2 regions of the Diaphorobacter sp. LR2014-1 genome follow, and region 1 is predicted to be linked to the other one. Evidence: riboswitches for the same ligand, from Rfam matches in the RefSeq annotation. Region 1 holds a riboswitch; the other holds the start of a gene.

Region 1 (4,741 bases):
GGCGTTGAAGTCACGCCCATGGGGTGGTATTTCGTGCGCGGCGTGGCCATGGTGTTCGACAAGTATCTGCAGGCTGACCGCAACCGCGCTCGCTTTTCCCGGATTATTTGACCCATGCTGTGGGCGCTGGCCACGACGGCCTTCCTGATGGGGCTGATGGGAGGGGCTCACTGTTTGGCGATGTGTTCTGTTCCCTGCGCGGCGCTTACGGGGCTGGGTGGCACGCCGGACGCCACCCAAACCATTCAATGGGCGTCCCGTCGCGGAATCTTCCAACGGGTAGCGCAGTTTCACGTGGGGCGCCTGATCGGTTACGGCGCCGCAGGGGCGGTGGTTGCGCTGGCCATGGAGCAACTCGCATGGCTGGGGCAAAGCACCTCGGCATTGCGCCCCCTTTGGACGCTGATGCACGTGCTCATCCTCGCGTGGGGTGGGATGATGATGGTGCAAGCGCAGCAGCCGTTGTGGGTTGAGCGGGCGGGGCGTGCTGCCTGGGCGAAGGTCAAGCCCTTGGTCTCTCGGCCTGGCGGGCTCCTGACCGCGGGTGTGGCCTGGGCGCTCCTGCCATGCGGCCTTCTGTATACCGCACTGTTGACTGCCGCTCTCAGCGGAAGCGTGCTCCGCGGAGCCTTGTGCATGGTCCTGTTTGGCGTGGGAAGCGGTGTATGGCTGGTGCTGGGGCCGTGGACATTTGGCCGCATTCGCGCTTGGATCGGCGTGAAGGGTGGGGCGTGGGGGTCTCGGCTGGCAGGTGGTGTGCTTTTTTCCCTGGGTGCATGGGCGCTATGGATGGAGGTTGTCCATGGGCAGCCGGCGCCGTGGTGCGTGCCCTGAAAGCAGCGTTTTGTGGAACCACAGCGGCTCTGCGAAGCATGCCGTGGCAAGCGAATGGTGCACACTGAGACGCTCAGGCGTGACGTATCGCTGTCAGATCTCTACCAGCGGAAGTGACGAGTCTGTTCTCATCGACGTGGAGAAATCCAGCTACCCATCGCTGCCTTACTGGATGCGCCACCGTACGTCTGGGGCGCGCGCTGCGTATCAGTGAGGTTGCCGAAGGAATGGGAACGCCAGAACCACGCCAGGATATTTGGCATCGGTGCGACGACTACCAAGGTCTGCTCTGTGCCTTGCAGATGGGTGGGTTGCGCGCGCTGGCCGCGGAGCGCCGGATTTTCTGAGCAGGTATTGAGGTCACTGGCACTCACCCGGAGCGAGGGCGCAAGCGATTACCGGAGAAAAGGTGTCTGCGAATGCCGCCGGACCGGCATCCTGAACCGGGGGTTCAGGTGGGCGAGGGCAGCCAGGCGTTGGGTTCATCTGACGCGAGATGATCACGCTCACCGGGCGATGTACCAAGCCCGTGCTCAATGAGCATTGGTTCAAGGAAATATAAAGCCCGGCAGCACCGCAGACATGTTCATTGTAGTGGGCTGCCCGTGTGCGGCCAGGGGCTGGGCTTTTACCGTAATGGTTATAGGAGGCGCCCATCCTCGCCCAGCGCCTCGTCCAGGCGCAGGAGCAACTGCTGCACGCGCTCATCGCTGTCGTGCACATGCGGCGCGACCGGGGTGGGGGCCATGCGCGCAGGGGCTGAGGCGGCTGCCAAATCGGCGGCTTCGCGGTCGGCGATCTCGAAAGCCAGATTGAGGGCCGCCAGCACGGCGATGCGCTCGCGCGCGCGTACCTTGCCCGCGTCACGGATGCGCGTCATGGCGGTATCCACGCGCTCGACCGCCTCCAGCAGGCGCGACTCCTGGCCGTCCGGGCAGGCCAGGAGATAGCTTTGCTGGAGGATCTGTACCTCGATCTGCTTCATGGCGCGTCTTTCGTCTCGGCAGTGCCGGGGAGTTCGGGCTCGGCAGGCAGGCGGTCCAGCAATGCGTTCACGCGGGCACGGGCCGCCTGCAGGCGGGATTGGAGGGAATCGCGCTCCTGGGTGAGCGCCGCGACCTGTTGCGCCAACAGGGCATTGGTGCGCTGCAACTCGGCATGGCGCAGCAGCAGCCGCTCAACGCGCTCGGCGATCTGGTCGATGGAAGAGGGGGAGGCCATACGCTGCCGATTGTAGGGATCGGCGTGCGAACCATCGTAAAATTGCGCAGTTGGTGCTAGCGGCGTGGTTCACATGCCGCAGTTCAACGGGAAGCAGGGAGGGGCCCTCCGCCATGGAGTGCGTCCTGTGCCTGCGCTGCCCCCGCAACGGTCAGCGGATGAGCCGTACCTCGGCTCCCTCTTCATTGACAAGCCACTGAGCGCCTTGAACAAGCGTTTGGGAAGGCGATGCAGAGCGTTCCGCCAGCCCGGATACCGGCCAACGAGGTGGCTCCGCGTTTCCTTTTGTGAAACCTGGGCCGTTATGCCCAGGTGCCGACGGGGAGGTCGGCCGTGGCGATCTCTCTGTTTGCCCCACATGACAAACACCCGTCCGTTCAATGTGCGCTTGAGTGCGCTTTCCGTGCACGCGCGCGTCGCCGTGCTGCCGCTGGCGCTGGCCGCCGCTTTCCCCGCCGTGTCCCAGACCCTGCTGGCCCAGGCAGCCACAGAACCCCAACTGCGTGAAACCGTCATCACGGCAACCCGCGTGGCCCGGCCGCTGGCCGACAGCGTGTCCGATGTGTCCGTCATCGACCGTGAAACCATCGAAGCCAGCGGCGCGGTAGGCGTCATTGACGTGATCTCGCGCCTGCCAGGCGTGCAGATCACGCGCAATGGCGGCCAGGGCAGCAGTGGCAGCGTCTACCTGCGCGGCGCGGAGTCGCGCTTTACCGCCGTGTACCTGGACGGCGTGCGCCTGGACTCGCAATCCACCGGCGGCGTGGTGTGGGAGCAAATCCCGTTGTCGCAGATCGACCGCATCGAGGTCGTGCGCGGGCCAGCGGCTGCTGTGTACGGCTCGGATGCCATGGGAGGCGTGATCCAGCTCTTCACCAAAAGGGGTGAGGGTGCGCCGGCGCCCTACGTGGGCGTGGGCCTGGGCAACCAGGGCACGCGGACGGTGCAGGCCGGCGTGAGTGGCGGCACCGAGCAGGTGGACTATGCGCTGGGGCTGTCGCATGAGCGCGCCGATGGCTTCAGTGCCCGCGTAGGCTCCGCCTACAACCCGGACGAAGACGGCTACCGCCGCACCTCTGCCAATGCCCGACTGGGCGTGCAGTTCGACACGACCCATCGCCTGGAGGGCACGCTGCTGGCCAGCAACCTCAACTCGCAGTACGACGGCAGCAAAACGGCCGACGACCGCAATCACCACCAATTGCGCACGGCCAGCCTGGCATGGCTGGCCAAGTGGAGCGACGTGTACAGCACGCGCTTGCAGGTCACGCAGGGGCAGAGTGAATACAGCACCCGGCCCAACTTCTACATGACCGAGACCACGCTGCACAATTACCTGCTGCAAAACGAGTGGCGCCTGGGCGCGCATCTGTTCACAGCCGCGCTGGAGCGCCGCGAGGACGAACTGCACAACCCCGCCACCGAGTTCGTGGGCGACCTCCAGCGTGACCGCTCACAGAACGCGCTCGCGCTGGGCTATGGCCTGAACCAGGGCGCCCATACGCTGCAGGCCAACCTGCGCTATGACGACGACAGCGAGTTCGGCGGCAAAAGCACGGGCAGCCTGTCCTATGGCTACGCCATTACGCCGCAGTGGCGCGTCACGGCAGCGGCCGGCACGTCCTTCCGTGCACCCACGCTCTACCACCGCTTCAGCGAATACGGCGCGCCCGACCTGCAGCCCGAGAAGGGGCGCAACGTGGAGCTGGGCGCGCGGTGGACGCAAGGAGAGAGCAGCGTGGGTGTCGTGGCGTACCGCAACCGCGTCAGCAACCTCATCAATTTCGGCGCCGCGGGCCGCTGTGATTCCAGCTTCGGCTGCTACGAGAACGTGGGCCGCGCCGAGTACAAGGGCGTGACGCTGTCGGCCGCGCACCGCATCGCGGGCGTGTCGGTGCATGGCTCCATCGACTGGCAGAACCCGCGTGACCTGGACAGCGGCAAACTGCTGGCGCGCCGTGCCAAGCGCTACGCCACGCTGGGTGCCGACACCCTGGTGGCAGGCTGGACGCTGGGGGCAGAGCTCTACGCATCCGCGCGCCGGTACGACAACGCGGCCAACACCAACGTACTGGGCGGCTACACCACGCTCAACCTCTACACCAGCAAGCGCGTGGCGCGCGACGTGACGCTGCTGGCCCGCGTCGACAACCTGGCCGACAAGGACTACCAGTTGGCGCGCACCTACGCCACCGGCGGCCGCACATTCTATGTGGGCCTGAAGTGGGCGCCGCAGTAACGCCATCACCGACTGCCACACCATGAGCCGCTGTCCCGCCCTGGTCATCGCCGCGCCCGCCTCTGGGCAGGGCAAGACCACCGTCACCGCCGCTTTGGCGCGCCTGCACACACGCCAAGGCCGGCGCGTGCGGGTGTTCAAGTGTGGGCCGGACTTCCTGGACCCGCACTGGCACCAATTGGCCAGCGGCGCCCCCGTGCACCAGCTCGATCTGTGGATGACCGGCGCGGCAGACTGCGCGCAGCGCCTGCGCGCCGCGGCGGCCGAAGCAGACCTGCTGCTCATCGAAGGGGTGATGGGATTGTTCGACGGCGAACACAGCGTGGGCGACCTGGCGCAGCGCTTTGGCATACCGGTGCTTGCGGTGGTGGATGCCTCTGCCATGGGGGGCACGCTGGGCGCCATCGTGCATGGGCTGCGGCACTACCGTGCGGGCCTGCCATGGGC
Region 2 (4,741 bases), on a different contig from region 1:
GTTGCCCAGGTTCTCCGGCAGCACGCGCAGGCCGTAGCGGTCGCGCTCGATGACGAAGGGGAAGAACTGGTCCACCATGTAGTCCCCGGCCTTGAGGTCGGGCTGGTCGGACGTGTAGTACCAGGGTTTCAATAGGTCACTTGGTAGAGAAGATTCTTACTACTTTTTCATCAATTGGCAAATTCGATCGATAGTATTTAACTATTTATCCAGTGTGTGATAGGACGGCTTCTGGTTGCACAGCCCCGTCGAATTCCTCATGCGCCCATCCTGAAGATGGCAAGTGCCGGCAAGACACTTAGCGCATCGCTCCGTCCACCCCGGCCGCTTGAAAACTCGCCATCTCGCGCAGCACGCGGCATGCCGACTCCAGCAACGGCCAAGCCAGAGCGGCACCTGAGCCTTCTCCCAGGCGCAGCCCCAGGTCCAGCAGCGGCTGCGCCTGCAAAGCCTGCAGCATGTGGCCATGGCCCCGTTCGCCGGAGCGATGGGCAAACACACAGCGCTGCAGCACGGCAGGCGCCAGGCGCGCGGCCACCAGCACAGCCGCGCAGGTGATGAAGCCGTCGACCACGATCACACGACGCTCGGCGGCGGCCTGCAGCACGGCGCCGGTGAGCGTGGCGACTTCAAAACCACCCAGGGCGGCCAGGGCCTCCAAGGGCTGCGTAGCACCGGCGTTGGCCGCCAGCGCCTGCTCCAGCACGGCCTGCTTGCGCGCGATGCCTGCCGCATCCAGTCCCGTACCGGCACCCGTGCACTCGGCCAGCGGCACGCCTGCCAGACGCGCCAACAACAGCGACGCCACGGACGTGTTGCCGATGCCCATCTCGCCCAGCAGCAGCGCGTTGCCGGGCATGGCGCGCACGATATCCATGCCGTTGCGCAGCGCCTGGGCGCACTGCGCCTCGGTCATCGCAGGGCCGACGCTCGCGTCCTGCGTGCCCGCCGCCACACGGCAGTGCACCAGACGGGGCGCACCGGGGACGGCGTCGCGTGCGGGTACTTCGCGCGCCACGCCACAGTCGGCCACGGTGAGCTGAAGGCCGTGCTGGCGCGCCAGCACGCTCACGGCTGCGCCGCCTGCCAGAAAGTTCTCGACCATCTGCCAGGTCACGTCGCTCGGATAGGCCGATACGCCCTTGGCCGCCAGGCCATGGTCGCCCGCGCACACCAGCATCTGCGGCGCCTGCAGCATGGGTGATTCGGTACCTTGGATCTGGCCCAGACGGAGGGCGAGTTGCTCCAGGCGCCCCAACGCACCCAGTGGCTTGGTCTTGTTGTCCAGCTTGTGTTGCAGGGCCTGCGTCAGTGGCAGATCGGTGAGGTCAGCAACGAAAGGCAGGTCGATGATCATGGCGTGTTTCGATTGTCAAAAAAAGGTCCAGCGCAACCCCGACTCACGGGGCGCGCATCAAGAGGTGGCCGTATTGCGCGGCGGGCCCCATGCGTTGTGGCTGGCTTATGCCGGTGCGGTCTGGCGACTGCACTGCGCCGCAGCCTGGTCGCACCGCAGATGCGCGATGAGGGGCTGCTGGTCGTCGCGCTGCCCCCATTGCTCGAAGTACACCAGGTCTTCCACGGGCAGGCGTGGCAGCCAGCCAGCGGTTTCCAGTTCGGGCTTGGCGTGGAAGTGGCTGACGTAGCCGACACACAGGTAGGCGATGGGGGTGATGCTCTTGGGAATACCCAGCGCCTGCTGCAGGTCAGCCTGGTGAAAGATGCTCACCCACCCCACCCCAAGCCCCTCGGCGCGCGCGGCGAGCCACAGGTTTTGCACGGCACAGACGCTGCTGTACAGGTCCATGGTTTTCATGTGGGTACGCCCTACCACCACCGGACCGGTGCGCTCGCGGTCGCACGTGATGCAGAGGCCGATGGGCGACTCCAGAATGCCCTCGAGCTTGAGACGCTGGTACACCGCGCGCTTGTCGCCCTCGAACATACCGGCCGCTTCGGCATGGGCCTTGGCGAAGGCATCATGCACCCGGCGCTTGGTGTCCTGCGATCGCACCACCAGGAAGTTCCATGGCTGCATGAAGCCTACGGAAGGCGCATAGTGCGCCGCGGTCAGGATGCGGCTGAGCACCTCGTCCGGTACCGGGGTGGGCAGAAACTGCCCGCGCACATCACGGCGTGAAAAGATGGTGCGGTAAATGGCGTCGCGGGCCTCTTGCGTAAAGGCGTGAACGCTTTGCGTGGCTTGCGCCTGCGCGGTATTCATGGCAGTCCCCTGTGCGTGAATAGGTCGCACGCTGCCTGGCCTTGCAGCGCGATGAACGTTCAGGCCGGTCTTCTGGCTTGGATTCATCTGACCCGCCGCGCCTTCCCGGCCTTGGCGGCCAGTGGCATTGAGCGGGGGGTCATCTTCCTTACAGCGTTGGGCACGCGGCGGACTCCAACCGCCTTCCCGATTCTCCCTTTGCCTTGCGGCAGCGGGCACCTGAGGACGGGGATGATAACAACCGCAGTTATCGTCCTTTACTGCGCAGCGAGGGCATCCAACGCCCTGGGCTCGAAGTGCCGTGCGATGCCGGCGGCCAGCCCCTCAAACACCGCATCCAGTGTCGGAGCGTCGGCACCGAACAGTGCCCGCAGCACGGCTGCGTCCTCGAACAGGCCGTGCAGGTACAGGCCCAGCACATTGCCCCCGGGGTTCTGCCACGCCAACCCGGGAATGAGTTCGCGCGCCACATCGCCGCTGGCTGCCATGGCCGGGTGCTGAGCAGTCTGGCCATGGTGGATTTCGTAGCCTTGCACAGCCACGCCGGCGAGATGCCGCCAGGCGCCTTGTACGGCGCCGAAGCACTGGCGCGTGGGCCGCACGGTTTTGGTGGCCTCGAAGCTCGTCACCAACGGCAGCAGGCCCAGGCCGGGGCCATTGCCGTCCACCCCCACGGTGTCGATCAACGCCTCGCCGAGCATCTGTAGCCCACCGCAGACTCCCAGCACACGGCCACCGCGTGCCGCATGCGCAGCAATCGCCGCGTCCAACCCCTGTGCGCGCAGCCAGGCCAGGTCAGCCGCCGTGGCCTTGCTGCCGGGCAGGACGATCCAGTCGGCGCCCTCCACATCCGCGGGGCTGCGCGCCCAGGACAAACGCACACCCGGCACATTTTTGAGCGGCTGGAATTCGTCCAGATTGCTGATGCGCGGATACGCCACCACGGCGATGCGCGTATGCACGGCACCGACGGCGGTGGAGCGCATGTCGAACACGCCGTCCTCCTCGGGCAGGCCGTGGTTCCACTGCATCGGAATAGTGGCGACGACGGGCACGCCGGTCTTGTCCTGCAGCATTTGCGGCGCGGGCGCCAGCAGTGCCTCGTCGCCACGGAACTTGTTGAGCACGAAGCCAGCGATGAGCGCGCGTTCTTCCTCGGGCAGCAACGCCCATGTGCCAAACAGGTGGGCAAAGGCGCCGCCGCGGTCGATATCCGTCACCAGCAGGCAACGCGCCTCAGCATGGCGCGCCACGCGCATGTTGACCACGTCGCTGGCGTGCAGATTGATCTCTGCCGGCGAGCCCGCGCCTTCGATGACCACCACGTCGTTCTCGGCCCGCAGTGCGTCCAGCGCCGCCGCGATCTGCGGCCACACACGCTGGCTGCGGCCGCGCCATGGCAGTTGCGAAAGCTCATCGCTCACCTGACCCAGCAGCACCACCTGGCTCTTCGTGTCCGCTTCGGGCTTGAGCAGCAGCGGGTTCATGCGCACGTCGGGCACGGCCCGCGCTGCCAGCGCCTGGAAATACTGGGCGCTGCCAATCTCGCCGAACTGCTCGCCCGGTGCAGCCACCACGCGCGCGTTGTTGCTCATGTTCTGCGCCTTGAAAGGCGCCACCTTCAGGCCCTGGTTGCTGTAGTAGCGGCACAGCGCGGTGGCCAGCCAGCTCTTGCCCGCGCCGCTGGTGGTGCCCAGCACCATGACGCAGCGCGCCGGCCCGGGTCGGGTCTTGTTCATTGCGATTCCTTGTAGAGGCGCCACGATACCTCCAGCGCCCGCTGCGACTGCGGTGGCAGCACGCCCAGGCGCACATGCCCGGGCAGGCCAAACGAGGTGCAGTCGCGCAGCTTGACGCCACGCGCGCGCAGCCATTGCAGGAAGGTCCCCACATCCTGCACCGGCGGACATGCCGTGAAGAAGTTGGCGAGACTGCCCGGCGCAACGGCCCAGCCCAGGGCCGCGCACAGCGCCAGTTGCGCGGCCTTCCATTCGCGCAGGGTCGCCAGCGATTGCGCGAGCCATGCCTGCGTATCCGGCCGGACCCAGGCCGCCAACAGGGCAACACCGTCGGTACCGACTGGCCAGGAGGCCGCCAGCGCCTGCACAGCGGCGACATTGCCATCGGCGACCGCGGCACTCGGCGCAATGGCATAGGCCGCGCGCACGCCGGTCAGGCCCAGCGCCTTGTTGGGCGTCCACATCTGCCAGGCGGCATCAGGCGCTACGGTGGCGGCTCCCTCCAGGCGCAGGGGTGCATAGGCGCAGTCCAGTATGCGCAACACGCCGACAGGGGCCGGGGCGCACCACGCCGTCAGTGCAGCATCGGTCGTTCCCAACGGGCTGGCGGGTTCGCACGCCCAGTGCAGCGCCGGCTCAGAAGAAGGTGTGTGGCGGCAGTCCAGCTCCCACACCTGGGCCGCGCAGGTGTAGTCGCCGTAGCCATGCGCGGGCACAACGACCTGGCGCACGCCGCTGCGTGCCGCGTGCGCGGTGATGCGATGAATGAACTCGCTGG

What was found. A riboswitch is a leader RNA that binds a small molecule or an ion and turns the genes downstream of it on or off. The one in region 1 is predicted to bind cobalamin.
Region 2: another riboswitch for cobalamin. It lies ahead of bluB (5,6-dimethylbenzimidazole synthase); the one in region 1 lies ahead of BV908_RS03790 (TonB-dependent receptor).

What each region holds. Positions count from the first base shown of each region.
Region 1 is NZ_MTBE01000003.1:94,623-99,363, reverse strand. It holds gene hemN (oxygen-independent coproporphyrinogen III oxidase) at 1-111, shown strand, start outside; gene BV908_RS03805 (sulfite exporter TauE/SafE family protein) at 115-834, shown strand; gene BV908_RS03800 (cell division protein ZapA) at 1,475-1,819, opposite strand; gene BV908_RS03795 (hypothetical protein) at 1,816-2,055, opposite strand; cobalamin riboswitch at 2,090-2,334, shown strand; gene BV908_RS03790 (TonB-dependent receptor) at 2,414-4,294, shown strand; gene BV908_RS03785 (cobyrinate a,c-diamide synthase) at 4,317-4,741, shown strand, end outside.
Region 2 is NZ_MTBE01000004.1:206,685-211,425, reverse strand. It holds gene BV908_RS05770 (DUF2334 domain-containing protein) at 1-132, opposite strand, end outside; gene cobT (nicotinate-nucleotide--dimethylbenzimidazole phosphoribosyltransferase) at 299-1,357, opposite strand; gene bluB (5,6-dimethylbenzimidazole synthase) at 1,463-2,224, opposite strand; cobalamin riboswitch at 2,269-2,462, opposite strand; gene BV908_RS05755 (cobyric acid synthase) at 2,482-3,963, opposite strand; gene BV908_RS05750 (aminotransferase class I/II-fold pyridoxal phosphate-dependent enzyme) at 3,960-4,741, opposite strand, start outside.